2 regions of the Streptomyces sp. NPDC003038 genome follow, and region 1 is predicted to be linked to the other one. Evidence: predicted binding sites of a transcription regulator. Region 1 holds the regulator's gene; the other holds the start of a gene.

Region 1 (15,263 bases):
CTCGGGGCACAGCACGATGTCGCCGAGGAGCCCCTGCGGGGGCTCCTCGTCGTCCTTGGCCGGCGGACGGAGTTCGTCCATCGGGAAGGACATGACGTCGGTGGGTCCGGGCAGATCCATCCACTGCATGTGGAGCTGCTCCATCGCCTCCTCGTCGATGACGATGACGGAGAGCTCGGAGAGCGGGTGGATCCGCATCCGGGTGAGTGCGTAGCGGGCGATGTCGAGGATCGCCTGCTCGTCGACCTCGGTCCCGGACTCGTTGTTGACGTCGATCGACATGGTGCGCTGAGTTCTACTTCCCGTGTTGGCCGCTGCGGCCCTGCTGGCCGTCGTCGTACTTCTCGTACGCGTCGACGATACGGCCGACCAGCTTGTGCCGGACGACATCCTCGGACGTGAGCCGTGAGAAGTGGATGTCCGGGACCCCTTCGAGGATCGACTGGACCTGGCGCAGACCGCTCTTGGTGCCGCCGGGCAGCAGGTCGACCTGGGTGATGTCACCGGTGACGACGATCTTCGAGTCGAAGCCGAGCCGGGTCAGGAACATCTTCATCTGTTCCGGACTCGTGTTCTGCGCCTCGTCGAGGACGACGAACGCCTCGTTCAACGTCCTGCCGCGCATGTACGCCAGGGGGGCCACCTCGATGGTCCCGGCCGCCATGAGCCGCGGAATCGAATCCGGGTCGATCATGTCGTGGAGCGCGTCGTAGAGCGGGCGCAGGTACGGGTCGATCTTGTCGAAGAGCGTGCCCGGCAGGAAGCCCAGCCGCTCCCCCGCCTCGACGGCGGGCCGGGTCAGGATGATCCGGCTGACCTGCTTGGACTGCAGCGCCTGGACCGCCTTGGCCATGGCGAGGTAGGTCTTGCCGGTACCGGCGGGGCCGATGCCGAACACGATCGTGTTCTTGTCGATCGCGTCGACGTACCGCTTCTGGTTGAGGGTCTTGGGGCGGATGGTGCGGCCGCGGCTGGAGAGGATGTTCTGGGTGAGTACCTCGGCGGGCGTCTCGTCGGGCCCGTTGCCATTGCCGTCGGCGCTCGCCTTGAGCATGGCGATCGAGCGTTCCACTGCGTCCTCCGTCATCGGCTGCCCGGTGCGGAGCACCAGCATCATCTCGTCGAACAGGCGCTGGATCAGAGCGACTTCCGCCGCATCGCCGATCGCGCTGACCTGATTGCCCCGAACATGGATGTCGGCCCTCGGGAAGGCCTTCTCGATCACGCGCAACAGGGCGTCGCCCGAGCCGAGCACGGTCACCATCGGGTGCGTCGCCGGGACGGTGAAGTGGGCTCGCGCCTGCCCCGGCGCGGGGATGTGGGCTGTCGGTGTCTGAGTCATGGGCCGGCACTGTGGCCTGCACATACCTCCCGTTGAAGGGCCGCGCCGATCGACGACCTCCGGACTACCAAGCCTACGTCGCCGCCGCCCCATCCCCGAGAGGTTTTGCGAGCGAGCCCCTTTTCCCGCCGCCCCGGCCCGGAGGCCCCACGGGCGTACGGGTCCGCGCCCGGGCCACGGGCCACGGGCTACGCGGACTGGCGGAAGCCGATCGTCGGGACCGCCCTGCGGCGCGCGGCCGGGGTCGACCCCGGCGGGATCAGCGCGTCCAGGAAGCCGTACCGGCCGCGCAGCGCGTCCGGCGCCGACCGCCACCACAGGGCCACCTCGGGCCAGCCGGGCGCCGACAGGGAGCCCCCGAACTCCTGGACCGACAGCGCGGCCGTCAGGCCGGCGAAGGCCAGCCGGTCCGCCAGCGGCCAGCCCGCCAGGGTGCCGGTGAGGAACCCCGCCACGTACACGTCCCCCGCCCCCGTCGGGTCGAGCGCGTCGACCGCGATCCCGGGAACCTGCGCCGTCTCCCCGGTACGCCCGTCCACCGCGTACGAGCCCTCCGCCCCCATCGTCACCACCGCGATCGGCACCTTCTCGGCCAGCGCCCGGGCCGCCGCCCGCGGGCACTCCGTCCGGGTGTACCGCATCGCCTCGCCCGCGTTCGGCAGGAAGGCCTCGCAGTGCTCCAGGTCCGCCAGGGCCCCCAGGTCCCACCGCCCGCTCTCGTCCCACCCCACGTCCGCGAAGATCCGCGACCCGCGCCGCGCGGCGTGCCCGATCCACTCCTCGCCGCGCCCCGGCCCCAGCGAGGCCACGGCCGCCCGGGCCCGCGGCGGGCACTGCGGGAACGGCCCGGGGCCCGCGGGGGGCGGCGCCTCGTGGCCGTGCGAGACCATCGTGCGCTCGCCCTCGTAGGCCATCGAGACGGTGACGGGGCTGTGCCAGCCGGGGACCGTCCGGGACATGGACAGGTCGATGCCCTCACCCTGTTCGAGCGCGTCCCAGCAGTACTCGCCGTAGTGGTCGTCGCCGAAGGCCGCGGCCAGTGAGGTGCGCAGGCCGAGCCGGGCCAGGGCGGTGGCCATGTTGGCGACGCCGCCGGGGCTGGAGCCCATGCCGCGCGCCCAGGACTCCGTGCCGCGTACCGGAGCCGAGTCGAGGCCCGTGAAGATGATGTCGAGGAAGACCGTTCCGGTCAGGAAGACGTCGCAGCCCGGTTCCTGCGGGTCGCGCAGCGGACCGAGCGGGTCCACTGCTGCTGAGCGACTCGTGAAGCTCTCCCGACTGGTCACGGTGTACTCCCCGTTGTGTCGTGTGCGGATCGGTGAGGGGAAGGGTCGTTTCTGCCGGCAGGTCCTCAGCGGAAACTGCCGGCCCTGCCCGTTGGGCGCGGGAACAAACCCAGTGTGTCGCACATCACCCGCGACACGCTGACCGCCGCCGCTCGGGCCCTGGGGGCTCCGGGGCGCCACCACCCGCCCGCGAATCCCCGCGGGCGGGCCCGCGCCGGGTCGCGCCGCGACCTCCCCCGCCCGGCCTGGCCCTTGCCTAGCCCCGCTTGGGCAAGGGCACCCGTACCAGGTCCACCGCGATCGTGAGCTCGCCCCCGAAGCCCGCCGCGCGCGCCTGGCGTTCGAACGCCGTCGGGTCGGTGTAACGCTGCGAGAAGTGCGTCAGCACCAGGTGCCGTACGCCCGCGTCCCGCGCCACCCGGGCCGCCTGGCCGGCGGTGAGGTGGCCGTGGTCGGTGGCCAGCCGCTCCTCTTCGTCGAGGAAGGTCGACTCGATCACCAGCATGTCGCAGCCCTCCGCGAGCGCGATCGCCCCGGGGCAGAGCCGGGTGTCCATGACGAAGGCGAACCGCTGCCCGGGCTTGTGCTCGCTGACCTGCTCCAGCGTGACGTCGCCCAGCCGGCCCTCGCGCTGGATCCGGCCCACGTCCGGGCCCTTGATCCCGTGCCGCGCGAGCAGTTCTGGCACCATGCGCCGCCCGTCGGGCTCGGTCAGCCGGTAGCCGAAGGACTCCACCGGGTGGGAGAGGAGCCGAGCCTCCAGCACGTACGACGCCCCGCGCGCCAGCGTCCCGTCGCCGGCCACCGGTTCCTCGCGCAGCGGCACGGTCTCGCGGTAGGCGGTGGCGTAACGGAGCCGGTCGAAGTACTTCTGCCCCGAGGCCGGGTAGTGCGCGGTGACGGGGTGCGGGACCTGGTCGAGGTTGATGCGCTGGATCACCCCGGCGAGGCCGAGGCTGTGGTCGCCGTGGAAGTGGGTGACGCAGATCCGGTTGATGTCGTGCGCGGCCACACCCGCGCGCAGCATCTGGCGCTGGGTGCCCTCGCCCGGGTCGAAGAGGATGCCCTCGCCGTCCCAGCGCAGCAGGTAGCCGTTGTGGTTGCGGTGGCGGGTGGGGACCTGGCTGGCGGTGCCCAGCACCACGAACTCGCGTGCGGACACGGCTATCCGGGGGGCCACTGGAGGCCGCGGCCGCCGAGGACGTGCGCGTGGGCGTGGAAGACGGTCTGGCCGGCGCCGGCGCCGGTGTTGAACACGATCCGGTAGCCGTGGCCGTCCACGTCCTCGTCCGCGGCGATCTGCCCGGCCTCGCGCAGCACGTCGGCGGCGATGGTGGGCTCGGCGGCGGCGAGCGTGGCGGCGTCGGGGTAGTGGGCCTTGGGGATGATGAGCACGTGCGTGGGCGCCTGCGGGTTGATGTCCCGGAAGGCGACGGTCGTCTCGCTCTCGCGGACCACGGTCGCCGGGACTTCCCCTGTGACGATCTTGCAGAACAGGCAGTCGGCCTGCGGTTCCCCGGCCATTGCTTCGCCTCCCGTGACGGTGATCGGTCCGGGCATCGTATCCACCCCGGGGCCGGTCGGGAGGCGGCGCCCGGCCGCGCGCCGGTCAGCGTGCGCCCCCGCTCAGACCGCCGCCCGCTCAGACCGACGCCCGCTCAGGACCAGCGCCTGCTCAGGACCAACGCCCCGTCCGCGCCAGCAGGACCGCCACCGCGGCGGTGCCGGCCGTGGAGGTCCGGAGCACCGACGCCCCCAGCCGGTACGGGTGGGCGCCCGCCGCGGCGAAGACGGTGAGCTCCTCCGGGGAGACGCCGCCCTCCGGGCCGACCACCAGCACGATGGAGCCCGCGGCCGGGAGTGCGGCGGTGGCCAGGGCCTGCGACGGGGTGTCGCGGTCCTCGTGGAGGACCATCGCCAGGTCGGCGTGGGCCAGCAGCGCGGCCACCTGCTTCGTGGACATGGCCTCGGCCACCTCCGGGAAGCGGACCCGGCGGGACTGCTTTCCCGCCTCCCGGGCCGTGGCCCGCCACTTGGCCAGGGACTTCGCTCCGCGGTCGCCGCGCCACTGCGTGATGCAGCGCGAAGCCTGCCACGGCACGATCGCGTCCACGCCCGTCTCGGTCATCGTCTCGACGGCCAGCTCTCCGCGGTCCCCCTTGGGGAGCGCCTGTACCACCGTGATGCGGACCGGGGCTTCCGGTTCCCGCCCGGTCGAGGACACCGACACGGTCAGGCGGTCCTTGCCCTCCGCCGACTTCACCACCGCGTCCGCCCAGGCGCCCCGGCCGTCCGTCAGGACCAGCGCCTCACCCGGGTTCAGCCGCTTTACGGACACCGCGTGCCGGCCCTCGGGGCCGTCCAGGACGAACTCCGGCCCCGAGGGGACCTCTTCGACCACGAACACGGGGGCGGTCATGACGCACTCCTCATCTGCATTCCTTGCAACGCGCTCTGCGCCTGGGCCAGTTCCGCCGCCAGCACCTCGACCAGCTCCCCCGCCGGGAGCGTCCGCGCCAGCCGGTGCCCCTGGCCCGCCCACAGCGCCATCCCCTGCGGGTCCCCGGCCGCGGCGGCCGCCTTGCGCAGACCCGAGGTCAGATGGTGGACCTGCGGGTACGCGGCCGGGGCGTACGGCCCGTGCTCCCGCATGAAGCGGTTCACCAGGCCTCGTGCCGGCCGCCCGGAGAAGGCCCTGGTCAGTTCCGTGCGGACGAACAGCGGGTCCGTCAGCGCCTTCTTGTGCAGCGGGTCCGCCCCCGACTCCGGGCAGGCCAGGAAGGCCGTGCCGAGCTGCGCCGCCTCCGCGCCCGCGGCCAGCAGCGCCGCGATCTGGGATCCCCGCATCAGACCGCCCGCCGCGATGATCGGGAGGGCCACGGTCTCGCGTACCTGGGCCACGAGTGCGAGCAGCCCGATGGACGCCGTGCCGTCGGCCTGCGGGTCGTCGCGGTGGGTGCCCTGGTGGCCGCCCGCCTCCACACCCTGGACGCAGACCGCGTCGGCGCCCGCGTCCTGCACCGCCCGGGCCTCGTCGACGGAGGTCACGGTGACGACGGTGTACGTACCGGCCTTGCGCAGGCGGGCGAGCGCCTCGGGCGTGGGGCAGCCGAAGGTGAAGGAGACGACCGGGACCGGGTCCTCGGCGAGGATGGCGAGCTTGGCGTCGTAGCCGTCGTCGCAGGTGCCGATGATGTCGTCGGCGGCGAGGGAGACGTCGTACCAGCTCGCCTCGCCGGCCAGCTGCCCGCGGTACGCCTCGACGGCGGCCGGGTCGACGTAACCGGTCTGCGGCATGAAGAGGTTCACGCCGAAGGGGCGGCGGGTGAGCGCGCGCAACCGCTTGATCTCCTGGTACATGCCGTCGGCGGTCTTGTAGCCCCCGGCGAGGAAGCCCAGTCCGCCCGCCTCGCACACCGCGGCGGCGAGCGGCGGACAGGAGGCGCCGCCCGCCATGGGAGCCTGCACGATCGGGTACGGGGACAGACCGTTCGGTGCGGAGGACATGGACTGCATCGTGCCATGTCCCGCTCACGGGGCCGAATCATGGCATTCGCCTGGCATAGTCCGCTTCCGGGCGCGGCCGGGGCCCATGCGTCGAGCCCGGTCCGGGGCGTCCCCGGGCCGGGCTCGTACGGGTGATCGCGGGCCGGTCAGCGGCCGTTGAACGCGTCCTTCAGGCGGCTGAACAGACCCTGCTGCCCCGGCGCGAACTGGCCCAGGGGCCGCTCCTCACCGCGCAGCTTCGCGAGCTGGCGCAGCAGGTCCTCCTGCTGGGCGTCCAGCTTGCTCGGAGTGGTGACCTCGACGTGGACGATCAGGTCACCGCGCCCGCCACCGCGGAGGTGGGTGACGCCGCGCCCGTGCAGCGGGATCGACTGGCCGGACTGGGTGCCGGGCCGGATGTCGATCTCCTCCATGCCGTCCAGCGTCTCCAGCGGGCACTTGGTGCCCAGGGAGGCCGCCGTCATCGGGATGGTCACCGTGCAGTGCAGGTCGTCCCCGCGGCGCTGGAAGGTCGGGTGCGGCAGCTCGTGGATCTCCACGTACAGGTCGCCGGCGGGGCCGCCGCCGGGGCCGACCTCACCTTCGCCCGCGAGCTGGATCCGGGTGCCGTTCTCGACACCGGCCGGGATCTTGACCGTGAGGCTGCGGCGGGAGCGGACCCGGCCGTCGCCCGCGCACTCGGGGCACGGGGTCGGGACCACGGTGCCGAAGCCCTGGCACTGCGGGCAGGGGCGCGAGGTCATGACCTGGCCCAGGAAGGACCGGGTGACCTGCGAGACCTCACCGCGGCCACGGCACATGTCACACGTCTGCGCCGCGGTGCCGGGAGCGGCACCCTCACCGGAGCAGGTGGTGCAGACGATGGCCGTGTCGACCTGGATGTCCTTGGTCGTCCCGAAGGCCGCCTCGTCCAGTTCCAGGTCGAGGCGGATCATGGCGTCCTGGCCGCGCCGGGTCCGCGAGCGCGGGCCGCGCTGCGAGGCCTGGCCGAAGAAGGCGTCCATGATGTCGGAGAAGTTGCCGAAGCCACCCGCTCCGAAGCCACCCGCTCCGCCGCCGGCGCCGCCGCCGGAGGACAGCGGGTCGCCGCCGAGGTCGTAGACCTGCTTCTTCTGCGGGTCCGAGAGCACCTCGTACGCCGCGTTGATCTCCTTGAAACGCTCCTGCGTCTTCGGATCCGGATTCACATCCGGGTGAAGTTCACGCGCGAGGCGGCGGAAGGCCTTCTTGATCTCGTCCTGCGATGCGTCGCGGCGCACGCCGAGAACGGCGTAGTAGTCCGTGGCCACTTACGACTCCGCCAGGATCTGTCCGACGTAACGTGCCACTGCGCGTACCGCTCCCATCGTTCCGGGGTAGTCCATGCGTGTCGGTCCGACCACGCCGAGTTTGGCGACTGTTTCGCCGCCCGAACCGTAACCGACCGAGACGACCGACGTGGAGTTCAGCCCCTCGTAGGCGTTCTCATGCCCGATCCGTACGGCCATGCCCGACTCATTGGCCTCGCCGAGCAGCTTGAGGAGCACGACCTGCTCCTCCAGCGCTTCGAGCACCGGCCTGATCGTCAGGGGAAAATCGTGTCCGAAGCGGGTGAGATTGGCGGTACCGCCGATCATCAGCCGCTCTTCGGCTTCCTCGACCAGGGTTTCGAGGAGCGTCGCGAGCACCGTGGAGACGGTGCCGCGGTCCTCCGCCTCGAAGGATTCGGGGAGGTCCTGGACGAGCGGGGGCACATCGGTGAAACGGCGGCCGACGACCCGGCTGTTGAGCCGCGCCCGCAGGTCCGCGAGCGAGGTCTCCCCGAAGGGGCTCGGGCAGTCGATCAGCCGCTGCTCGACGCGCCCCGTGTCCGTGATCAGTACGAGCATCAGCCGGGCCGGGGCCAGCGACAGCAGCTCGACGTGGCGCACGGTGGAACGCGTCAGCGAGGGGTACTGGACGACCGCGACCTGCCGGGTGAGCTGCGCGAGCAGCCGCACCGTACGGCCGACCACGTCATCGAGGTCGACGGCGCCGTCGAGGAAGTTCTGGATGGCCCGGCGCTCGGGCGACGACAGCGGTTTGACCCCCGCCAGCTTGTCGACGAAGAGGCGGTAGCCCTTGTCGGTGGGGATCCGGCCGGCGCTGGTGTGGGGCTGGGCGATGTAGCCCTCCTCCTCCAGCACGGCCATGTCGTTGCGCACGGTGGCGGGCGAGACGCCGAGCCGGTGCCGCTCGGTGAGCGCCTTGGAGCCGACCGGCTCCTCCGTCCCGACGTAGTCCTGGACGATGGCGCGCAGCACTTCGAGTCTGCGTTCGCTGAGCATCGCGCGGCACCTCCACCTGTGTGCGGGTTTTCGTCGGCGGTCCTTCGGCTTCGTTGGCACTCTGAGCGTTCGAGTGCCAGCGATCCCCCGCTCAGTGTACGGCCGGGCGGTACGCCCCTAGCAAGGGAGGCCCGCCAAGGTAGCGTCGCCGCATGGACGTGCGTTGGGAAGAGGCGGGCTGGGAACGGCTGACCGGACGGGCCGGCCGACGCCGCCTGCCGGTGTGGGACTGCACTGTGGGGCTGGTGGTGGGGGACGAATCGGTCCTCCTGATCGATCCCGGCTCGTGCCTGCGGGAAGGGGCGCAGATCCGGGCCGAGGCGGAGCGGCTGACCGGGCGGCGCGTGACCCATATCGCATTCACGCACGGACATTTCGACCATGTGCTGGGTGCTGCCGCCTTTTCCGGGGCCGAGGTGTACGCGGCGGTCGGCCTGGACTCGCTGCTGGCGGCCGACCGGGACGCGCTGCGGGACTCCGCGGTACGGCACGGGCTGGCGGAGCCGGAGGCGGCCGAAGCCGTGGAAATGCTCGTGCTGCCCCGGCATCCGGTGTCGGGCGAGTGGACGCTGGAGCTGGGCGGGGTGCAGGTGCTCCTGGCCAATGTGGGGCCGGGCCACACCGGGCACGACCTGGCCGTCTTCGTGCCGGGTGAGCGGGAGGTGGTCTTCTGCGGGGACCTGGTCGAGGAGTCCGGGGAACCGCAGGCGGGGCGGGACGCGGTGCCCGGGCAGTGGCCCGCCGCTCTGGACCGGCTGCTGTCGCTGGGCGGCGACGACGCGCTGTACGTGCCGGGTCACGGAGCGGTGGTCCCGGCGGCCTTCGTGCGTGCGCAACGCGCCACACTCGCGGCCCGTTTCGGCGTGTCGGAGGCGTGAGCGGGCCGGCTCTCCTACTGTCGGCCGGATGCGCGAGTACTCCCCCGACCTGACCCCGCAGTGGAAGCGCCCCAAGGCCGTACCCGAGGTGGCGGCGGAACCCGACCTCGTGGTCGAGGTGGCGGGTACGGACTTCTGCGGCGCGGTGGTGGCCTGCGAGGCGGGCACGGTGACCCTGGAGGACCGCTTCGGCAAGCGGCGGGTCTTCCCGATGGAGCCGCGGGGGTTCCTGCTGGACGGGGCGGTGGTGACGCTGACCCGCCCGCCGCGCGGACCGGAGGCCGCGGCCCGTACGGCCTCCGGCTCGATCGCCGTCCCGGGCGCCAGGGCGCGGGTGGCGCGCGCGGGCCGGATCTACGTCGAGGGCCGCCACGACGCCGAGCTGGTGGAGCGGGTCTGGGGTGACGACCTGCGGATCGAGGGCGTGGTGGTGGAGTACCTGGAGGGCATCGACGACCTCCCGGCCATCGTGGCGGACTTCGCCCCGGCGCCGGACGCCCGCCTGGGGATCCTGGTGGACCACTTGGTGCCGGGCTCGAAGGAGTCCCGTATCGCGGCGTCGGTGATCTCGCCGGACGTCCTGATCGTGGGCCACCCGTACGTGGACGTGTGGCAGGCGGTGAAGCCGTCGGCGCTGGGCATCGCGGCATGGCCGGTGATCCCGCGCGGCCAGGACTGGAAGACGGGCGTCTGCCGGGCCCTGGGCTGGCCGGACCACACGGGAGCCGCCTGGCAGCACATCCTGTCGCGGGTGACCTCGTACCGGGACCTGGAACCGACCCTGCTGGGCGCGGTGGAACACTTGATCGACCACGTCACATCCAGCCCCGCCGACGTCTGAGGCACACACCCAGCGGGGCGCACACCCAGCCCCGCACACCCAGCCCCGCCAACGTTTGAGGCGCACACCCAGCCCCGCCGGCGTTTGAGGCGCGGGGGTCTGGGGGCAGTGCCCCCAGCAGCCGGCCCGCAGGGGCTAGTCCACCAGGTCGCGGACCACCGCGTCGGCCAGCAACCGCCCCCGCAGGGTCAGCACGGCCCGCCCGGCGGCGTACGGCCCCGCCTCCAGCAGCCCGTCCCCGAGGGCACGCCCCGCCGCGGCGAGACCGGCCGGCGCGAGCAACGACAGCGGCACGCCGTCCACCAGGCGCAGCTCCAGCAGGATCCGCTCCACCCGCCGGTCCTCCTCCGACAGGAGTTCCCTCCCGGCGCCGGGAGAACGCCCCTGCGCCAGCGCGGCGGCATACGCGCCCGGGTGCTTCACGTTCCACCACCGCACCCCGCCCACGTGCGAGTGCGCGCCCGGCCCCGCGCCCCACCAGTCGGCTCCGCGCCAGTACAGCTCGTTGTGCAGGCAGCGCCCGGCCTCCGAGGTGGCCCAGTTCGACACCTCGTACCAGGAGTACCCGGCCTGCGCCATCACCGAGTCGGCGATCAGGTACCGGTCGGCGTGCACGTCGTCGTCCGTCATCGGGACCTCGCCCCGGCGGATCCGCCGGGCCAGCTGGGTGCCCTCCTCGACGATCAGGGCGTACGCGCTTATGTGGTCCGGACCGGCCCCCAGCGCCGCCGAGAGCGAGGCCCGCCAGTCCTCGTCGGTCTCGCCCGGGGTCCCGTAGATCAGGTCCAGGTTGACGTGATCGAAGCCCGCCGCCCGTGCCTCCGCGACGCACGCCTCCGGGCGACCCGGCGTGTGCGTGCGGTCCAGCACCTTCAGGACGTGCTGCTTAGCGCTCTGCATGCCGAAGGAGACGCGGTTGAAGCCGCCGGCGCGCAGCTCGGCCAGGTACCGCGGGTCCACCGACTCCGGATTGGCCTCCGTCGTGATCTCGGCATCGTCCGCCAGGCCGAATTCGTCCCGGATCGCCGCGAGCATCCGTACGAGGTCCCCTGCGGGCAGCAGCGTCGGCGTGCCCCCGCCCACGAAGACGGTGCGCACGGCCCTCGGGTCGTCGCCCAGCACCTTGCGCGCCAGCCGCACCTCGTCGATCAGGGTGTCGGCGTAGTTCTCGCGCGAGGCGAGCACGCCGCCGGTACCGCGCAGCTCGGTCGCCGTGTAGGTGTTGAAGTCGCAGTACCCGCAGCGCGTGGCGCAGTACGGGACGTGCAGGTAGAAGCCGAGCGGCCGCTCGTCGGCACCCGCCAGGGCATGCGACGGCAGCGAGCCGTCTTCGGGCATGGGTTCACCGTCGGGCAGTGCGGAAGGCATGCACCCATTGTCCCGCACCCGCCGGGTCCCCGGGCCCTCCGCCTGCGGGGACACCCCGGGGATACGGCGGGGCGGGGACACGGCAGGGACACGGCGGGGACGGGCCCGGCTGCCCGCCCCGCCCGGCCGGCGGCAGGCGCTAGGCCTCCAGGGATCCCTCGTACATCTCGTCGATCAGGTACTTGAACTCCCGCTCGACCACGGGCCGCTTCAGCTTCAGGCTCGGCGTGAGGTCGCCGTGCTCGACGTCCAGGTCCCGCGGCAGCAGCCGGAACTTCTTCACCGTCTGCCACTTCTGCAGGCCCTCGTTCAGGGTCTGCACGTACGTCTCGATGAGCCGGACGGTCTCCGGCGCCGCCACGACCTCCGCGTACGTCTTGCCCTCCAGCCCGTGCTCGGCGGCCCAGCCCAGGATCGCCGGCCCGTCCAGCGCGATCAGCGCCGAGCAGAAGTTCCGGTCCGCGCCGTGCACCACGATGCTCGACACGTACGGGCAGATCGCCTTGAACCGTCCCTCGATCTCGGCCGGGGCGACGTACTTCCCGTTGGAGGTCTTGATCAGGTCCTTCTTGCGGTCGGTGATGCGCAGGTAGCCGTCGGCGGAGAGTTCGCCGATGTCACCGGTGTGCAGCCAGCCGTCCGGCTCCAGGACCTCGGCGGTCTTCTCGGGCAGGCCGTGGTAGCCCTGCATGATGCCGGGGCCGCGCAGCAGGATCTCGCCGTCGTCGGCGATCCGGACCTCGGTGCCGGGGAGCGGCTTGCCGACGGTGCCGGTGCGGTAGGCCTCGCCCGGGTTGACGAAGGAGGCCGCGCTGGACTCCGTCAGGCCGTAGCCCTCCAGGATGTGGATGCCGGCGCCGGCGAAGAAGTAGCCGATGTCGGGCGCCAGGGCGGCGGAGCCGGAGACGGCGGCGCGCAGGTTGCCGCCGAAGGCGTCGCGGAGCTTGGAGTAGACGAGCGCGTCGGCGATCTTGTGCTTGGTGGTGAGGCCGAAGGGCGCCGTGGCGTTGCCGGTGCGCCGGAAGTTGTCCTGGGTGACCTTGGCGTACTCGCGGGCGACGCCCGCGGCCCACTGGAAGATCTTGTACTTGGCGCCGCCGGCGGCCCGGGCCTTGGCCGCGACCCCGTTGTAGACCTTCTCGAAGATGCGCGGAACGGCCGCCATGTACGTCGGCTGGACGATCGGCAGGTTCTCGATGATCTTGTCGATGCGGCCGTCCACGGCGGTGACGTGACCGACCTCGATCTGGCCGGAGGTCAGCACCTTGCCGAAGACGTGGGCCAGCGGCAGCCACAGGTACTGAACGTCGTCCGCGTTGATCAGGCCGGTGGCCACCGTCGCCTTGGCCATGTACGACCAGCTGTCGTGCCGCAGCCGCACCCCCTTGGGACGGCCGGTGGTGCCGGAGGTGTAGATGAGGGTGGCGAGCTGGTCGGCGGTGATGGCCGAGATCCGCTCCTTCACCGCCCCGGGGTGCTTGGCGAGGTACTCCGTACCGCGCTTCTCCAGGTCGGCGAGGGAGAGCACCCAGCCCTCCGGGTCGCCCTCGGCGGACACCGCGTCGGCGGTGTTCATGACGACGACGTGCGCCAGCTCGGGAAGGTCGGCGCGGTGTGCGCGGGCCTTCGCCAGCTGCGTCGCGTCCTCGGCGATCAGGACCCGGCTGGCCGAGTCCGCGAGGATGTACGCCGACTCCTCCGCGTTGGTGCTCGGGTAGACGGTGGTGGTCGCGGCGCCCGCGCACATCACGCCGAGGTCGGCGAGGATCCACTCGACCCGGGTGTTGGAAGCGAGCGCGACGCGGTCCTCCGCTTGCAGGCCGAGGTCGGTCAGCCCGGCGGCGATGGCGAAGACCCGCTCGGCCGCCTGTCCCCAGCTGAGCGACTTCCAGTCGTCGGGAGCGCCCTCGCCGCCGGCGGCGGGCACCGGGAACCGGTACGCCTCCGCATTCGGCGTGGCGGCGACGCGCTCAAGGAAGAGTGCCGCCACGGTGGGCGGGCGGTTCTCGATCAAGGTCTGTGTGTCGCTCACGGACGTCCTCCGGGACCACGCGGGCTGGGCCTGTCGTGCACGGCTCATGCTCCGGTGCGCTGACTCAGGGCTTGTAACTGGCGAGTAACCATCGAGCAGTGATCAGACTAGGGGCCGACCGCCTGGTACGTAAGAGCCAGCGAGCGGCCGATTCATAACGAAACAAGCCCCCGCGCCGATGCGCGGGGGCCTGCTTCGCGTACAACGCCCTCGCGGCGCCTCACGCACTTCTCACTGGAGGCTCACACAGCGCTACTTCTTCTTGGCGCTGGACTCGTCGCTGGAGAGGACTGCGATGAACGCCTCCTGCGGGACCTCCACCGAGCCGACCATCTTCATCCGCTTCTTGCCTTCCTTCTGCTTCTCCAGCAGCTTCCGCTTACGGGAGATGTCACCGCCGTAGCACTTGGCGAGGACGTCCTTGCGGATGGCGCGGATGGTCTCGCGGGCGATGACCCGCGAGCCGACGGCAGCCTGGATCGGCACCTCGAAGGCCTGCCGCGGGATGAGCTCGCGCAGCTTGGCGACGAGGCGCACACCGTAGGCGTAGGCGGCGTCCTTGTGCGTGACGGCGGAGAAGGCGTCGACCTTGTCGCCGTGCAGCAGGATGTCGACCTTGACCAGGCTGGAGGCCTGCTCGCCGGTGGGCTCGTAGTCGAGGGAGGCGTATCCGCGCGTCTTGGACTTCAGCTGGTCGAAGAAGTCGAAGACGATCTCGGCGAGCGGGAGGGTGTAGCGGATCTCGACGCGGTCCTCGGAGAGGTAGTCCATGCCGAGGAGGGTGCCGCGACGGTTCTGGCACAGCTCCATGATCGCGCCGATGAACTCGGTCGGCGCGAGCACGGTGGCCCGGACGACCGGCTCGAACACGTCCGAGATCTTGCCCTCGGGGAACTCGCTCGGGTTGGTGACCGTGACCTCCTTGCCGTCCTCCAGGACCACGCGGTAGACCACGTTGGGGGCGGTGGCGATCAGGTCGAGGCCGAATTCGCGCTCCAGGCGCTCGCGGACCACGTCCAGGTGCAGCAGGCCGAGGAAGCCGACGCGGAAGCCGAAGCCGAGCGCCGCCGAGGTCTCCGGCTCGTAGACGAGCGCGGCGTCGTTGAGCTGCAGCTTGTCCAGGGCCTCGCGCAGGTCCGGGTAGTCCGAGCCGTCGAGCGGGTACAGGCCCGAGAAGACCATCGGCTTCGGGTCCTTGTAGCCGCCGAGCGCCTCGGTCGCGCCGCCGTGCAGGCTGGTGATGGTGTCACCGACCTTGGACTGCCGGACGTCCTTCACGCCGGTGATGATGTAGCCCACCTCACCGACGCCGATGCCGTCGGCCGGGGTCATCTCCGGGGAGGAGACACCGATCTCCAGCAGCTCGTGCGTGGCGCCGGTGGACATCATCCGGATGCGCTCGCGCTTGTTGAGCTGGCCGTCGACGACACGGACGTAGGTCACGACACCGCGGTACGAGTCGTAGACCGAGTCGAAGATCATCGCGCGGGCCGGGGCGTCCTTGGGGCCGACCGGGGCCGGGACCGTGGCGACGATCTTGTCGAGCAGCGCGTCCACGCCGAGACCGGTCTTCGCGGAGACCCGCAGGACGTCCTCGGGCTGGCAGCCGACCAGGTTCGCGAGCTCCTCCGCGAACTTCTCCGGCTGGGCGGCCGGCAGGTCGATCTTGTTCAGGACCGGGACGATCGCGAGGTCTTTCTCCA
Region 2 (15,263 bases), on a different contig from region 1:
CCGGGAACGACTTCGGCTCCTGCCCGGCGTCGCCCACCAGCCACACCCGCTTCTGGCTCACGGAGTACACGACACGCACCCCGGTGCCCGAGCCGGCCGGTACGGGCACCGGCTTGGACGGGTCCTGCTGGACGGCGGGCTGGCTCGGCGCGGGGGCCGGCGCCTGCGGAGCCGCCTGCGCGGGGCGCGCGGGCGCGGTCGCGGAGGCCTGGTAGCCGAGGAAGCCGACGGCGGCGAGTGCCGCGACGGTGAGCCCGGCCACGATTCCCGAGCTGCTGCGTGCCACCTTGCTCCACCTCTCCGCGCTTGCCCTGCACAACCTGGAGGGGCGCCTCGGCGGGTACCCCGGTCGAAAGGTAGCAGCCGGGGTCCGTCCTGACCGGCCGCAAGGGCTCGGCGGGTGGGAGTCGTAGGCTGTTCGCGTGCTCTTGCTCGCTGTAGATACCGCCACGCCCGCCGTCACCGTCGCTCTGTACGACGGCGAGACCGTCCTCGCCGAGTCGCATGAGATCGACGCCCGCCGCCACGGGGAGCTGTTGCTGCCCTCCGTGGACAGGGTGCTCGCCGAGGCCGGGCTGAAGCTCGACGCCGTCACCGGCATCGTCGTCGGCGTCGGCCCCGGCCCCTATACCGGGCTGCGCGTCGGCCTCGTGACCGCCTCCACCTTCGCCGCCGTGCTCGGCGTGCCCGTGCACGGCCTGTGCACCCTCGACGGCCTCGCGTACGCCGCGGGGACCGCCGGGATCGAGGGACCCTTCGTCGTCGCCACCGACGCACGGCGCAAGGAGGTCTACTGGGCGCGGTACGAGGACCCCCGCACGCGCGTCGGCGAGCCCGCCGTGGACCGCCCGGCCGACATCGCCGAGCAGGTCGCCGGGCTGCCCGCGGTGGGCCAGGGCGCGTACCTGTACCCCGGGGTGTTCCCGGACGCGCGGGCGCCCGAGCACCAGTCGGCCGCCGCCCTGGCCGCGCTGGCCGCCGAACGGCTGGCGGCCGGTGTGGCGTTCGAGAACATCGAGGGCCTCAGCCCGACCCCCCTCTACCTGCGCCGCCCCGACGCGCAGGTGCCCAAGAACTACAAGGTGGTCACCCCGCAGTGACGGCCGCCGCTGACCTCGTCGTGCTGCGTGAGATGCGCTGGTGGGACATAGAGCCCGTGCTGGAACTGGAGCGGGAGCTCTTCCCCGAGGACGCCTGGTCCGCCGGGATGTTCTGGTCCGAGCTCGCCCACGCCCGCGGGCCGCGCGCCACCCGGCGCTACGTCGTCGCCGAGGACGAGACCGGCCGGCTGGTCGGCTACGCCGGGCTGGCCGCCGCCGGCGACCTGGCCGACGTACAGACCATCGCGGCCTCCCGCGACCAGTGGGGCACCGGGCTCGGCGCCCGGCTCCTGACCGACCTGCTGCGCGCCGCCACCGCCTTCGAATGCGCCGAGGTGCTGCTGGAGGTGCGCGTGGACAACACCCGCGCTCAGAAGCTCTACGAGCGCTTCGGATTCGAGCCCATCGGCTTCCGCCGCGGCTACTACCAGCCCGGCAACGTCGACGCGCTCGTCATGCGACTGACCGACCCCGCACAAGCAAGAAGTGAGAGCAGTGAGAGCAATGGCTGACGAACCGCTCGTCCTCGGCATCGAGACCTCCTGCGACGAGACCGGCGTCGGCATCGTCCGGGGCACCACCCTGCTCGCGGACGCGATCGCGTCGAGCGTCGACGAGCACGCGCGCTTCGGCGGAGTCGTGCCAGAAGTCGCCTCCCGGGCGCACCTGGAGGCCATGGTCCCGACCATCGAGCGCGCCTTGAAGGAGGCCGGGGTCAGCGCCCGCGACCTCGACGGCATCGCGGTCACGGCCGGACCCGGACTGGCGGGCGCCCTGCTGGTCGGCGTCTCGGCGGCCAAGGCCTACGCCTACGCCCTCGGCAAGCCGCTCTACGGCGTGAACCACCTCGCCTCGCACATCTGCGTGGATCAGCTGGAGCACGGGCCGCTGCCCGAGCCGACGATGGCGCTGCTGGTGTCCGGCGGGCACTCCTCGCTGCTGCTGGCGCCCGACATCACCTCCGACGTACGGCCGCTCGGCGCGACCATCGACGACGCGGCGGGCGAGGCCTTCGACAAGATCGCCCGCGTGCTCCAGCTGGGCTTCCCCGGCGGTCCGGTCATCGACCGGCTCGCGCGCGAGGGCGACCCGAAGGCGATCAACTTCCCGCGCGGGCTGACCGGGCCGCGCGACGCGGCGTACGACTTCTCCTTCTCCGGGCTGAAGACGGCCGTCGCCCGCTGGATCGAGGCCAAGCGGAACGCCGGCGAGGAGGTGCCGGTGCGTGATGTGGCGGCGTCCTTCCAGGAGGCCGTGGTCGACGTGCTGACGCGCAAGGCCATCCGGGCGTGCAAGGACGAGGGCGTCGACCACCTGATGATCGGCGGCGGGGTGGCGGCCAACTCCCGGCTGCGGTCGCTGGCGCAGGAGCGGTGCGACGACGCGGGGATCATCCTGCGGGTGCCGCGGCCGAAGCTGTGCACGGACAACGGTGCGATGGTGGCCGCGCTGGGCGCGGAGATGGTCAAGCGGAACCGGCCGGCCTCGGACTGGAGCCTGTCGGCGGACTCCTCGCTGCCGGTGACGGACCCGCACGTGCCGGGCGTCGCCCCCTCCGAGCCGCACTCCCACTCCCACTCCGGCGCATCGGGTCACTCCCACACGCATGATCATGACCACGTGCACGAGCTGAGCAAGGACAACCTGTACTGATGGGCACGGTCGCGCTGATGTGGGAGGCCCGGGCCGCCGACGGCCGGGGCAGCGAACTGCTGGAGTGGGCCCGCGCGCAGATCCTTGCCCGGGAGCCGGTGCGCCGCGAGGTGTTCCGGGCCCCGCAGGACCGGGTGCTCGTGATCACCTGGTGGGAGACGGACGAGGGGGTCCAGGCGGATCTGCCCGAACTCCCCGAGCCCGCAGCCGACTTGATCGCGCGCGCGGTGCACCGCTGGCGGTTCGAGTCGGTGGAGACCGGGCCGGACGCGCTCTAGAGCCTCCCCGGCGCCGGCCCCGGCCCCGGGCCCGTCCGCCGGCCCTGCGCCCCGGCGGGGGAGTCCGGCGTGCCCGGAAGGTGGAGCTATGGTCATGTCCATGCCTCGCCGTGACCTGCCGCCCCCGCCGCCTCCCGCGCATGTGCGCGCCTGGCTGGACGAGGCGGCGCTACGGGCCGACCGCGCCCGGTTCCTGCGGGAGCTGGGCCGACGCGATCTGGGCCCGGGGCGGTTGCTGCTGCTCTGGGCCGTCTCGGCGGTCTTCGCCCTCGGCTGGTCCTTCGTCGGCATGGCGCTGATGGCCGTCGAGCAGGGCGGCGGCCTCTCCGTGTACGCCCTCGGCCTCGTCTTCGCCGTACTCGGCGCGGGCGTGCTGGTCCCGGCCGGATTCTGGTTCGCCTGGGGCGCCCGCCGGGACCGCCAGGTGCGCCGGCTGCTGTGGGCGTGGGCCGAGGCGGACCGGGACCCGGCGGCCGACCGCCGGGTGCGCGCGCCCGGGCGGAGCCTGGCCTGGCTGCTCGCCTCCTACGGGCTGGGCGCGGCCGGGCTGTGGGTGAGCTTCGGGGTCGCGGGGTCGGCCCGGCCGGGCGAGGAGACGTACGGCGAAGTCGCGTACTGCATGGGCCTCGCCCTGATCCTGTGGATCACCGGACTGCTGGGTGCCGGCAAGGCGGGGGCGCACTACCGGTGGGCGGTGCGCGCCTTCCGCGGGCCTACGGCGTAACGGCCGGAGCGGCCGGCGCGGGCGCGGGGGCCTGCGTGGGGGTGGCGGGTGAGCCGATCAGCATCGACGGAGCCCCCGCCACCCGGGTCAGGAACACCGTCGCCGCATGCGGCCCCTGCGGCTTGACCTTCTTGCGCAGCTCCTCCGGCTCGATCGCGGAGCCGCGCTTCTTCACGGTCAGGATGCCGACACCGCGTTCGCGCAGCAGCGCCTTCAGCTTCTTGAGCCCGAACGGCAGCACGTCGGTGATCTCGTACGCGGTCGCGTACGGCGTCGCGCGCAGCTCGTCGGCGGTGATGTAGGCGATGGTCGGGTCGATCAGCCGGCCGCCCAGCCGCTCGGCCACCTCGGCGACGAGGTGGGCGCGGATGACGGCGCCGTCGGGCTCGTAGAGGTAGCGGCCGACCGGCCCGGCCTGCGGGTCGGGCAGGGGATCGGCGGTGTGCAGGGCGCGCGGACCGGGCAGCAGGGTGGCGCGGACCGTCCCCGGCGAGGTCCCGAACCAGAGCACGGCCTCCTTGACGTCCCCGTGGTCGGAGACCCACTCGGCCTCGGCCTCCGCGGGCACGGCCTCGTGCGGGATGCCCGGGGCGATCTTGATGGCGGCGTGCGGCGCCGTACGGGCGGTCCCGACGGCCCAGGACAGCGGCGGCGAGTACGACTCCGGGTCGAAGACGCGCCCGCGCCCGCCCCGCCGGGCCGGGTCGATGAAGACGGCGTCGTACGCGGAGACGTCCACCTGCGTCACATCCGCCTCCCGGACCTCGATCAGGTCCGCCAGCCCCAGCGCCTCGGCGTTGGCCCGCGCCACGGCGACGGTCAGCGGGTCGTGGTCCACCGCCAGAACCCGGATGCCGAGCCGCGCCAGGGCGAGGGCGTCCCCGCCGATGCCGCAGCACAGGTCGGCGAGGCTGCGAACGCCGAGGGCCGCGAGCCGCTCCGCGCGGTACGAGGCCACGGACGCGCGGGTGGCCATCTCGCCGCCGCCGGGCGTGAAGTACATCCGGAACGCGTCCTCGGCACCGAACTTCGCCACCGCGCGCTGCCTCAGGCGGGCCTGCCCGAGCGCGGCGGAGACCAGGCCGGCGGGGTGCTCGCGGCGCAGCCGGGTGGCGACGGCGATCTCCTGGGCGGGGTCGTAGTCGCGGAGCGAGTCGAGGAGGGCGTGGCCCTCGGGGGTGAGGAGGGCGGCGAAGTCTTCGGGGGTCACGGGGTCCATTGTCGGCGACGGGCGGGCGGGGCGCGTGGTGCGGGCGGGCCCGGGCTGGTGTGGGCCAGTGGAGGGAAGGTGGGCGTCCGCTCGCGGTGTCGTCCGGGGTGCGGGGCGTGTCCGGTGCCAGGATCCGCAGCTATGCAGCTAGTACGACAAAAGGAAGATAAGGCGCAACACGGTCACCGGTACGCGGCACGCCCGCACGGCCGGTTCGGGGTGACAGGAGCGGCGCTGGCCGCACTGCTGGTCGCGGCCCTCGGCACGGCGTGCGGTTCCGCGGAATCCGGAGCACCGGACAAGGCCGAGAAGGCGAAGGCCGGCAAGGCCACGGAGGCGGCGGGCGCGGCCGGCGCGCCCCGCACCAAGGCGGAGCGGCTCAAGGCGGCCCAGCAGGCCCGCATCATCGCCGCGAAGAAGTGGGGCCTGGCCAAACCGCCGCTCACCGCCCCGCCGGCGCCGAAGGAGAAGCCCGAGATCACCACCCGGGAGGGCTTCGAGGTGGAGGACGGCGAGAACCTGCCCCCCGTCTTCACCACCGTCCCCACGGAGGACAAGGTCGTCTTCCTGACGATCGACGACGGCGCGGAGAAGGACCCCGAGTTCCTGAAGATGATGCAGGAACTGCAGTTGCCGTACACGGCGTTCCTCAGCGACTACATCGTGCGCGACAACTACGCCTACTTCAAGAAGATGCAGGCGGCGGGCGTCACCCTGAACAACCACACGCTCAACCACCGCTACATGCCGGCGCTGTCGTACGAGAAGCAGCGCCAGGAGATCTGCGGCCAGCAGGACATGATGCAGAAGCAGTTCGGCAAGCGGCCGACGCTCTTCCGGCCGCCGTACGGGAACTACAACGAGGACACGCTGCGCGCGGCGAAGTCCTGCGGGATCAAGGCGGCTCCGCTGTGGAACGCCGAGGCGTTCCCGAACCGGATGGACTACCGCGAGTGGGACCGCGACCTGCACCCCGGTGACATCATCCTCACGCACTTCCGGGGACGGGAGGACTGGAAGGGCACGATGCCTGACATGATCCGTCATGTCATGAAGACCGTCACGGACAAGGGGTACGCCGTGGCCCGCCTGGAGGACTATCTGTGAAGCACGCGCGCCGGTTGGTAGCCGGAACGCTGGCCGCCGGCGCGCTCGCGCTGTCCCTGACGGGATGCGGGGACAGCGTGGACCCCATCGAACGGCTGGGTCGCGAGGCGACGCGGGAGACACCGGACGCAGCCGCCTCACCTCCGGTGCCGCCGGCGCCTTCGGCGGCCGGGGGCGGCGCGGAGGGGAGCGCGGAGGCCGGCGGCGCGTCGGGCGAGGCGTACAGGAAGTGGGGCCTGTCGGCCCCCGTCCAGTACGCCCCCAAGCCCGCCCACAAGCCCCAACTCCCGCAGGCGGCCCCGGGCAAAGTCCCGGTCGTGGACCGAATACCCGTCCCGGCCGGGGAGAAGACCGTCTTCCTGACCTTCGACGACGGCGCGGAGAAGGACCCCGAGTTCCTGCGGATGGCGGCCGACCTCAAGCTGCCGATCAGCATGTTCCTGACCGACAGCGTGGCCTCGTCGGACTACGGGCACTTCGAGAAGCTCCGCGACAACGGCTCGGCGAGCACGATAAACAACCACACGCTGACGCACCCGAACCTCCGGACCCTGCCCTTCGCGGCGCAGAAGAAGGAGATATGCGGCCAGCAGGACCGGCTGGAGAAGCGCTTCGGCCACCGGCCGCCACTCTTCCGCCCGCCCTTCGGCAACTACAACGACGACACCCTCCGGGCCGCCTCGGAGTGCGGAGTCTCGTCCCTGGTCCTGTGGCGCGTGTCGATGCAGATCAACGACTTCCAGTACGCCGACGGCTCCGCCCTCCGGCCGGGCGACATCATCCTGGCCCACTTCCGCGGCCGGGCCGAGCTCAAGGGCTCGACGGAGGTCCAGATGACCACCCGCATGCTCCAGAAGATCCAGGAACAGGGATACCGGGTGGGCCGGCTGGAGGATTACCTGTAGGGGATGGGCGGGCGGGCTCGGTCTGCCGGGTCATGGGTGTCCGCCTCGCGCTGGCGTTCCGCGCTGTCGCTGATGCGCAGGAGCAGGGCGATCATGATCCAGTTGGCCAGGAGTGACGAGCCGCCCTTCGCGAGGAAGGGCAGCGCCTTGCCGGTCAGGGGGATCAGGCCCGTCACGCCTCCCGCGACCACGAAGACCTGGAGGGCCAGGGCCGCGCTGAGGCCCACCGCCAGGAGTTTGCCGAACGGGTCGCGGGCGCCGAGTGCCATGCGCAGCCCCCGCTGCACGAGGAGTGCGTAGAGGATCAGGACGGCCATGACGCCGGCCAGGCCCAGTTCCTCGCCCACCGTGGTGAGGATGAAGTCGCTGCGGCCCGCGAACTTGATCAGCTCCGGGTGGCCCATGCCGAGGCCGGTGCCCGACATTCCGCCCGTGCCGAAGCTGAACAGCGCCTGCGCGGACTGGTCCGAGGTCACCCCGGCGGGAGGGTTCGGCCAGTAGACGGACAGCGGCTCCAGCCAGGCGGCCACACGCGCCTTGACGTGCGGTTCCGTAGAGCCGACCGCGTAGGCGCCCACCGCCGCCATGAGCAGGCCGCACACGATCCAGCTGGTGCGCTCGGTGGCGACGTAGAGCATCACCACGAAAACACCGAAGAAGATCAGCGAGGTGCCGAGGTCGCGCTCGAAGACCAGCACCAGCATCGAGACGATCCACACGGTGACGATGGGGCCGAGCTGGCGCATGGGCGGCAGCCGCATGCCCAGGAACTTGCGGCCCGTCAGCGCCAGCGAGTCCCGGTGGACGACCAGATAGCCGGCGAAGAAGACCGCGATCGCGATCTTCACGAACTCGCCGGGCTGGAGCGAGAAGCCGAAGAGGATGATCCAGCGCTTCGCGCCGTACGTGTCCGCCCGGGAGAACGCCGGCGCGATGAGCAGCACCAGCGCGACGGCCATCGTGATGTAGATGAACCGTTGCAGCAGCCGGTGATCGCGCAGCAGCGCCAGCACCAGCAGGCAGGCGGCGACCCCGACCACCGTCCACATCAGCTGCCCCGGCGCGTTCGCGTCCGAGCCGTACCGCTCGATGTACCCCTGGTCGAGACGGTGCAGCAGGACCAGCCCCAGCCCGGTCAGCAGCATGGCGAGGGGGAGGATCAGCGGGTCCGCGCGGGCGGCGAAGCGGCGTACGCCCAAGTGCCCCACCAGTGACAGCAGCGTCAGGCTGATCGCGAATCCGGTGAGGTCGGGCGGCAGCTCGCCGTTCATCCCGAGCCCCGCGCCCGCGTGGCCGAATACGGCGATGGCGACGACGAAGGCCAGCATCAGCGCCTCGGTGCGGCGCCGCGAGCCCGCCGAGGTCAGGGGCGTCAGTCCGCGCACGGGACGCCGCCACCGTCCGTGGGGGCGGGGAAGGGCGCAGCCGGTGGGGGCGCCGGAGGTGCGTCCGGTGATGAGGAAGCGACGCCCGGTGCGATCGGGCTTGCGGAAGCCCTGGGTCCGATCTGCTCGGCAATGAGGCGCTTTATCTTCATATCGACTACGACGTCGAGGTCCCGCCCCTGGTTCCTGCCGGCCCGCTTCGGGCCGCCGCCGCACCCGGCGGGAGGAATGATCCCGAACCGCGGTGAACCCGGGAAGGCGCCCGGGATTCACGGGCTCGGGGCCCGCTCCGCGCAACGCCCGAGTGCCGAAAATTGGCACTCCGCTTGACCGAGTGCTAATCGCCGGAATAGTCTCGCACCTGGCACTCGCCCCTGGTGAGTGCCAACACAGCGACAGGCAGATCCGGCACCCGCGACGACGGATCGACCTGGTCGCCACCTCAGACAGTTAACCCCGCATCTCCGAAGGGGGAGGTCGGATCGTGACGACCGCCAGCTCCAAGGTTGCCATCAAGCCGCTCGAGGACCGCATTGTGGTCCAGCCGCTCGACGCCGAGCAGACCACGGCCTCTGGCCTGGTCATCCCGGACACCGCGAAGGAGAAGCCCCAGGAGGGCGTCGTCCTCGCGGTGGGCCCGGGTCGCTTCGAGGACGGCCAGCGTCTCCCGCTGGACGTCAGCGTCGGCGACGTCGTGCTGTACAGCAAGTACGGCGGCACCGAAGTGAAGTACAGCGGCGAGGAGTACCTCGTCCTCTCGGCTCGCGACGTGCTCGCGATCGTCGAGAAGTAATTCGCTTCCAGATTTGATTTGAGCTGCGCCCCTGGTCACCCTGCTGATGCCGGGCGGCGAGGGGCGTAGTTCGTTCTAGGCGGTGGAGGTCGCGGTGAGCGGCCGAGGATCGCAACGAGAGGACTGAACCGCTCCCATGCCGAAGATCCTGAAGTTCGACGAGGACGCCCGTCGCGCCCTCGAGCGCGGCGTCAACAAGCTTGCCGACACGGTGAAGGTGACGATCGGCCCCAAGGGCCGCAACGTCGTCATCGACAAGAAGTTCGGTGCGCCGACCATCACCAACGACGGTGTCACCATCGCTCGCGAAGTCGAGCTGGACGACCCGTACGAGAACCTCGGCGCGCAGCTCGTGAAGGAGGTGGCGACCAAGACCAACGACATCGCGGGTGACGGCACCACCACCGCCACCGTGCTGGCCCAGGCGCTGGTTCGCGAGGGTCTGCGCAACGTCGCCGCGGGCGCTTCCCCGGCGGCCCTGAAGAAGGGCATCGACGCGGCCGTCAAGGCCGTCTCCGAGGAGCTCCTCGCGACCGCCCGTCCGATCGAGGACAAGTCCGACATCGCCGCCGTGGCCGCGCTCTCCGCGCAGGACCAGCAGGTCGGCGAGCTCATCGCCGAGGCGATGGACAAGGTCGGCAAGGACGGTGTCATCACCGTCGAGGAGTCCAACACCTTCGGCCTGGAGCTGGAGTTCACCGAGGGCATGGCCTTCGACAAGGGCTACCTCTCGCCGTACATGGTCTCCGACCAGGAGCGTATGGAGGCCATCCTCGATGACCCGTACATCCTGATCCACCAGGGCAAGATCTCCTCCATCCAGGACCTCCTGCCGCTGCTGGAGAAGGTCATTCAGGCGGGCGCCTCCAAGCCGCTGCTGATCATCGCCGAGGACGTCGAGGGCGAGGCGCTCTCCACCCTCGTCGTCAACAAGATCCGCGGCACCTTCAACGCGGTGGCCGTCAAGGCCCCGGGCTTCGGCGACCGCCGCAAGGCCATGCTCCAGGACGTCGCCACCCTCACGGGTGCGACCGTCATCGCCGAGGAGGTCGGCCTCAAGCTCGACCAGGCCGGTCTGGACGTCCTGGGCTCCGCCCGCCGCGTCACGATCTCCAAGGACGACACGACCATCGTCGACGGTGGCGGCAGCCACGAGGAAGTCGTCGGCCGTGTCAACCAGATCAAGGCCGAGATCGAGTCCACGGACTCGGACTGGGACCGCGAGAAGCTGCAGGAGCGCCTGGCGAAGCTCGCCGGCGGCGTCTGCGTCATCAAGGTCGGCGCCGCCACCGAGGTGGAGCTCAAGGAGAAGAAGCACCGCCTTGAGGACGCCATCTCGGCGACCCGCGCCGCGGTCGAGGAGGGCATCGTCTCCGGCGGTGGCTCCGCGCTCGTCCACGCCGTCAAGGTCCTCTCGGACAACCTGGGCCTGACCGGCGACGAGGCCACCGGTGTCGCGGTCGTGCGCCGCGCCGCGGTCGAGCCGCTGCGCTGGATCGCCGAGAACGCCGGCCTCGAGGGTTACGTCATCACCTCGAAGGTCGCCGAGCTCGACAAGGGCCAGGGCTTCAACGCCGCCACCGGCGAGTACGGCGACCTGGTCAAGGCCGGCGTCATCGACCCGGTCAAGGTCACCCGTTCCGCGCTGGAGAACGCCGCCTCCATCGCCTCCCTGCTGCTCACGACCGAGACCCTGGTCGTCGAGAAGCCGGCGGAGGACGAGGGCGACGCCGGTCACGGCCACGGCCACAGCCACTGACGCTGTCGCTCGTACACGAGAGGCCCCCGTCCCGCCGTTTCGTACGGCGGGACGGGGGCCTTCCCGTTGGTCGCGAGGCGGTGCGCGCTCAGCCCTCCATCAGGCCCAGCTGCCGCATCATGCTCATGATGTCGTAGTGCCACCAGCCCTCGGCGATCATGCCGTCCTTGCAGCGGAAGGTCGTCGAGCCGGTCGCACTGACCTTCTTGCCGGTCGGCGCCAGGCCCATGAACTCACCTGTGTGCGTGGCGTTCCAGGTCCACAAGGTGGTGACGAAGTCGCCTTCGGCGAGTTGGTGGTCCTTGGTGAAGGTCATGTCGAAAGCGGACCGCCACATGTCGAGGTCCGCCATCAGACCGTCGATCCCTTGCGCGTCGGGGTCGGCCTTGAAGATGTCGTGGTCGACGTAGTCGGGGGTGAAGATCTCCTCGGCGATGGAACGGTCCCCCGTGACGGCCAACTCGTCGAACATCCGGTCCACAACCAGCTTGTTGAGGTTCTCGTCGCGGACCACGTCGAGGTTGGTGAAGGTGGGCATCCCCTCGCACAGCGCCACCATCTCCTGGAACATCCTGTCCGTCTCCGGGAGATGAGAGTTCTTCATGGCGTCGTCGTACGAGGGGAATTCGACCACGTCCACGTAGTGGTTCTCTGCCTCGCGGTCCTTGCCCACGATGCTGTGGGTGACCGTGCGCTTGCCCTGGCTCTGCGAGACGTACCGGTCCAGCAGCTGGTTGAGGTCGTCCTGCCGACTGGTCTTGTAATCGATTATCTGTACGAATGTCATGACGCCTCCCGGGTGGATGGGACATGTCCAGTCTAGGAAGATTTCACCCGTTCGGCCGGTTTTACCGGCGAGTTACTGGGGCCCGTACTTGCGCCCCGTACGCGAGGTCACGCCACCCAGCAGCGCGCGCGGCGTCAGCTTCACCACGCCCATCAGCGCCTTGTACCGCGGGTCCGGAACCGACACCGTCTTGCCCCGCGCCAGGTCGGCCAGGGCCGCGGCGACCAGCTTGTCGGCGTCCAGCCACATCCAGCCGGGGATGTTGTCCGTCCCCATGCCGGCGCGCTCGTGGAACTCCGTCCGTACGAAGCCCGGGCACAGCGCCATCAGCCGTACCCCCGACCCCGCCAGGTCCTTCGCCGCGCCCTGGGTGAACTGCACGACCCACGCCTTGCTCGCCCCGTACGTGCCGCGCGGCACGAAGGCCGCCACCGAGGCCACATTGATCACGCCGCCGCGGCCGCGCGAGCGCATGGACTCGGCCGCGGCCGAGGTCAGCCGCAGGACCGCCTCGACGTGCACCTTCAGCATGGTGAGCTCGTCGGCCATGGGGACTTCGAGGTACCGGCCCTTGTTGCCGAAGCCCGCGTTGTTGACCAGCAGGTCCACCGGGTGCGTGCGGTCTCCCAGGCGCTGCTCGACCGCCGCGATGCCCTCCTCCGTGGAGAGGTCGGCGGCCAGCACCCCGGCCTCGATGCCGTGCCGGTCGTGCAGCTCGGTGGCCTGCTCGCCGAGGCGCTTGTGGTCGCGCGCCACCAGCACCAGGTTGTGGCCCTGGGCGGCGAGCCGCCGGGCGAAGGCGGCGCCGATGCCCGCCGTGGATCCCGTAATCAACGCAGTCGTCATAGGCGCAACCTAGCCTCCCGGGATGTCAGGTCAGCGCGTGCCCGTGCTGTCGCGCGTACGCCAGCGCCTTTTCCCGGACGTCCGGGGCCAGGGCCCGGCCCGCCGCCAGGACGCGGGGCAGCAGCGCGCGCTCCGTGGTCCAGGCACGGAACAGGAAGGCCGAGGTCACCTCGTGGTCCGGTCGGTGGGTGATCTCGATCCGGTCGCCGGGGGAGACCCGGCCCTCGCGGACCACCCGCAGATAGGCGCCCGGCCGCCCCTCCTGGGTGAACCGCTTGACCCAGCCCTTCTCGCCCAGCGCGCCCTGGAAGGTCCGGCACGGGATGCGGGTGGAGGAGACCTCCAGCTCCACCTCGGAGCCCACCTGCCAGCGCTCGCCCAGCAGTGCGCCGCTGAGGTCGATGCCGCTGGTGGTGAGGTTCTCGCCGAACAGGCCGGGCGGCAGCGCGCGGCCCAGCTCGCGCTCCCACCAGTCGAGGTCCTCGCGGGCGTACGCGTAGACGGCCTGGTGGTCACCCCCGTGATGGCGGCGGTCGCACACGGCGTCGCCCTCCAGGCCGCTGCCGAGGCCGGTGGCCTTGAGGCCCGGGGCGAAGACGCGGACCGGCCCGGGGACCGGCAGCTTGCCGATGCCGGTGACCCCTCCCTCCGCGTCGGTGTAGTCGACGACCGTCGCGCGGCCGAGGTTCACGGAGACGAGATGCATAGGCGGCATGGGAGGACACGCTAGCCGAGCCTCCTCAAAGAGTCGCGGGGATATTCGCATCCCGGTCAAAGCGGCCCTTATGCTCGAAGGGTGATCGAGGCACGTCATCTCCGGGTTCTGCGCGCTGTCGCCGGGACCGGGTCCTTCTCCGCCGCCGCCCGCGAGCTGGGCTGCACGCAGCCGGCCGTCTCCCAGCAGATGAAGGCGCTGGAACAGTCGGCCGGCACCCCGCTGCTCATCCGTACCGGCCGCGAGATGCGGCTCACCCAAGCCGGCGAGGCCCTGGTCCGGCATGCCGCCGGGATCCTCGCCGGGCTGACCGCCGCCGAGGAGGAGGTCGCGGCCATCGCCGGCTTGCGCGCGGGCCGGGTCCGGCTGGTGTCCTTCCCCAGCGGCAGCTCCACCCTGGTGCCGACCGCGCTCGCGGCGATGCGCGCCGCGCACCCGGGCACCCGTATCTCGCTGGTCGAGGCCGAGCCCCCGCGCTCGGTGGAGATGCTGCGCGAGGGCGACTGCGACGTGGCGCTGGCCTTCCGCTACGGCGGGGACGGCGGCTCGCCGGGGACCGCCGCCGAGTGGGAGGACCTCGTGGTGCGCCCGCTGCTGACGGACCGGCTCGTCGGGCTGGTCCCCGAGGGGCACCGGCTGGCCGGAGCCGAGCGCGTGGGCATGGCGGAACTCGCCGACGAGCCCTGGATCGCGGGCTGCCCGCGCTGCCGCCGCCATCTGGTGGAGGTGTGCGAGGCCGCGGGCTTCACCCCGCGCATCGACTTCGCCACCGACGACTACCCGGCGGTGGTCGGCCTGGTCGGCGCGGGGCTGGGCGTCGCGGTACTGCCGGAGCTCGCGGTGGAGTCCGTACGGGCCAAGGGCGTGAGCACCGTGGCCGTGGAGCCGGCCGTCGAACGGGAGGTCGTGGCCCTGACCCTGCCCGACCTGGCCCGGGTGCCGGCCGTGGCGGCGACCCTGGCCGAGTTGGAGCGGGCCGCCACGCGCTGAGCCGGGGCTCCACCCGGCGGTGCCGGGGGGAGGTACGGCCGAACGCGTGACGCCCGATGCCCGTGGTGCGACACGCCCGGGCGGGTTGGTCCGTCAGTGAATCGAGGAAACGTTCCTTCAGGCGTTTTCCGATCCGGTCAGGATCCGGTCAGTGAGGTGCGACCGGTCCGATGGGTCCGACCGGGCCGACCGGGCCGACCGGGCCGACCGGTCCGATCGCGCTGGACGCGGGGATCAGGCGATGCCGGGCGCGACCCATCAGTTCCTCGCGCTCGTCCTCGGTGAGGCCGCCCCACACCCCGTAGGGCTCGCGGACGGCGAGTGCGTGCGCCGCGCATTCCGAACGCACCGGGCAACGCATGCAGACCTCTTTAGCCGAGGCCTCGCGCGCGCTCCTGGCCGCGCCCCGCTCGCCTTCCGGGTGGAAGAAGAGGGAGCTGTCGACCCCCCGGCAGGCAGCCAGCAGCTGCCAGTCCCAGAGGTCGGCGTTCGGTCCGGGGAGGCGGGAGAAATCTGCCATTGGTAGTCCTCTTGGTGCCGGTACTGAGGCGGATACGGTCCATGTCTCCACACCTACTGTCCTAGTAGATGTAAATATGACTCATTCGGAATCTAGCCTCAGACACGTGCCAAACGGAAGGAAAGCCGCCAAATAGGGCATAGCTCCAGATGGAGGACGGATGGCTTGTGGCGCCTACGCCGTGTTCGCTTCCTCACGTAGAGTGCCGAAGGTGTCCGTCCGACCCGTAACTCTTTCGAGTGACCATCGTTGAGTGTGCGAAGGCGGTTGAACCAAGAAGTTCTCGGACGGGTGTCCGGGGGCATCGACCGCACAGGTGACGATACGTACCAGCCTGGAGGCTCAAGGTGACGCGCATCAGCAGCTGCGGAGGGCGGTCATGACATCCGTCCTCGTCTGCGACGACTCCCCGCTTGCCCGAGAGGCGCTCCGTCGCGCGGTTGCCACCGTGCCCGGCGTCGAGCGTGTGACGACGGCTGCCAACGGCGAGG

Evidence for each region. The regulator HrcA, encoded in region 1, represses chaperone genes, less so after heat shock. The targets are predictions, from matches to a motif close to TTNGCACTCNGNNNNNCNGAGTGCNAA.
Region 2: a site for HrcA is predicted at 8,677-8,703, ahead of groES (co-chaperone GroES). Genes of this name have one in related genera too.

The regions. Positions count from the first base shown of each region.
Region 1 is NZ_JBEXNN010000001.1:372,725-387,987, forward strand. It holds gene ybeY (rRNA maturation RNase YbeY) at 1-282, opposite strand, end outside; gene ABZX75_RS01765 (PhoH family protein) at 296-1,342, opposite strand; gene ABZX75_RS01770 (PfkB family carbohydrate kinase) at 1,531-2,628, opposite strand; gene ABZX75_RS01775 (ribonuclease Z) at 2,885-3,790, opposite strand; gene ABZX75_RS01780 (histidine triad nucleotide-binding protein) at 3,793-4,152, opposite strand; gene ABZX75_RS01785 (16S rRNA (uracil(1498)-N(3))-methyltransferase) at 4,304-5,047, opposite strand; gene ABZX75_RS01790 (nitronate monooxygenase) at 5,044-6,135, opposite strand; gene dnaJ (molecular chaperone DnaJ) at 6,282-7,424, opposite strand; gene hrcA (heat-inducible transcriptional repressor HrcA) at 7,425-8,441, opposite strand; gene ABZX75_RS01805 (MBL fold metallo-hydrolase) at 8,594-9,319, shown strand; gene ABZX75_RS01810 (DUF3097 domain-containing protein) at 9,348-10,160, shown strand; gene hemW (radical SAM family heme chaperone HemW) at 10,296-11,528, opposite strand; gene ABZX75_RS01820 (long-chain fatty acid--CoA ligase) at 11,668-13,560, opposite strand; gene lepA (translation elongation factor 4) at 13,813-15,263, opposite strand, start outside.
Region 2 is NZ_JBEXNN010000008.1:157,134-172,396, forward strand. It holds gene ABZX75_RS13275 (L,D-transpeptidase) at 1-286, opposite strand, end outside; gene tsaB (tRNA (adenosine(37)-N6)-threonylcarbamoyltransferase complex dimerization subunit type 1 TsaB) at 423-1,100, shown strand; gene rimI (ribosomal protein S18-alanine N-acetyltransferase) at 1,133-1,612, shown strand; gene tsaD (tRNA (adenosine(37)-N6)-threonylcarbamoyltransferase complex transferase subunit TsaD) at 1,605-2,753, shown strand; gene ABZX75_RS13295 (hypothetical protein) at 2,753-3,031, shown strand; gene ABZX75_RS13300 (hypothetical protein) at 3,132-3,755, shown strand; gene ABZX75_RS13305 (methyltransferase domain-containing protein) at 3,745-4,974, opposite strand; gene ABZX75_RS13310 (polysaccharide deacetylase family protein) at 5,107-6,072, shown strand; gene ABZX75_RS13315 (polysaccharide deacetylase family protein) at 6,069-6,977, shown strand; gene ABZX75_RS13320 (FtsW/RodA/SpoVE family cell cycle protein) at 6,968-8,305, opposite strand; gene groES (co-chaperone GroES) at 8,847-9,155, shown strand; gene groL (chaperonin GroEL) at 9,292-10,914, shown strand; gene ABZX75_RS13335 (ester cyclase) at 11,003-11,701, opposite strand; gene ABZX75_RS13340 (SDR family oxidoreductase) at 11,774-12,547, opposite strand; gene ABZX75_RS13345 (MOSC domain-containing protein) at 12,573-13,253, opposite strand; gene ABZX75_RS13350 (LysR family transcriptional regulator) at 13,344-14,252, shown strand; gene ABZX75_RS13355 (WhiB family transcriptional regulator) at 14,401-14,772, opposite strand; gene ABZX75_RS13360 (response regulator transcription factor) at 15,152-15,263, shown strand, end outside.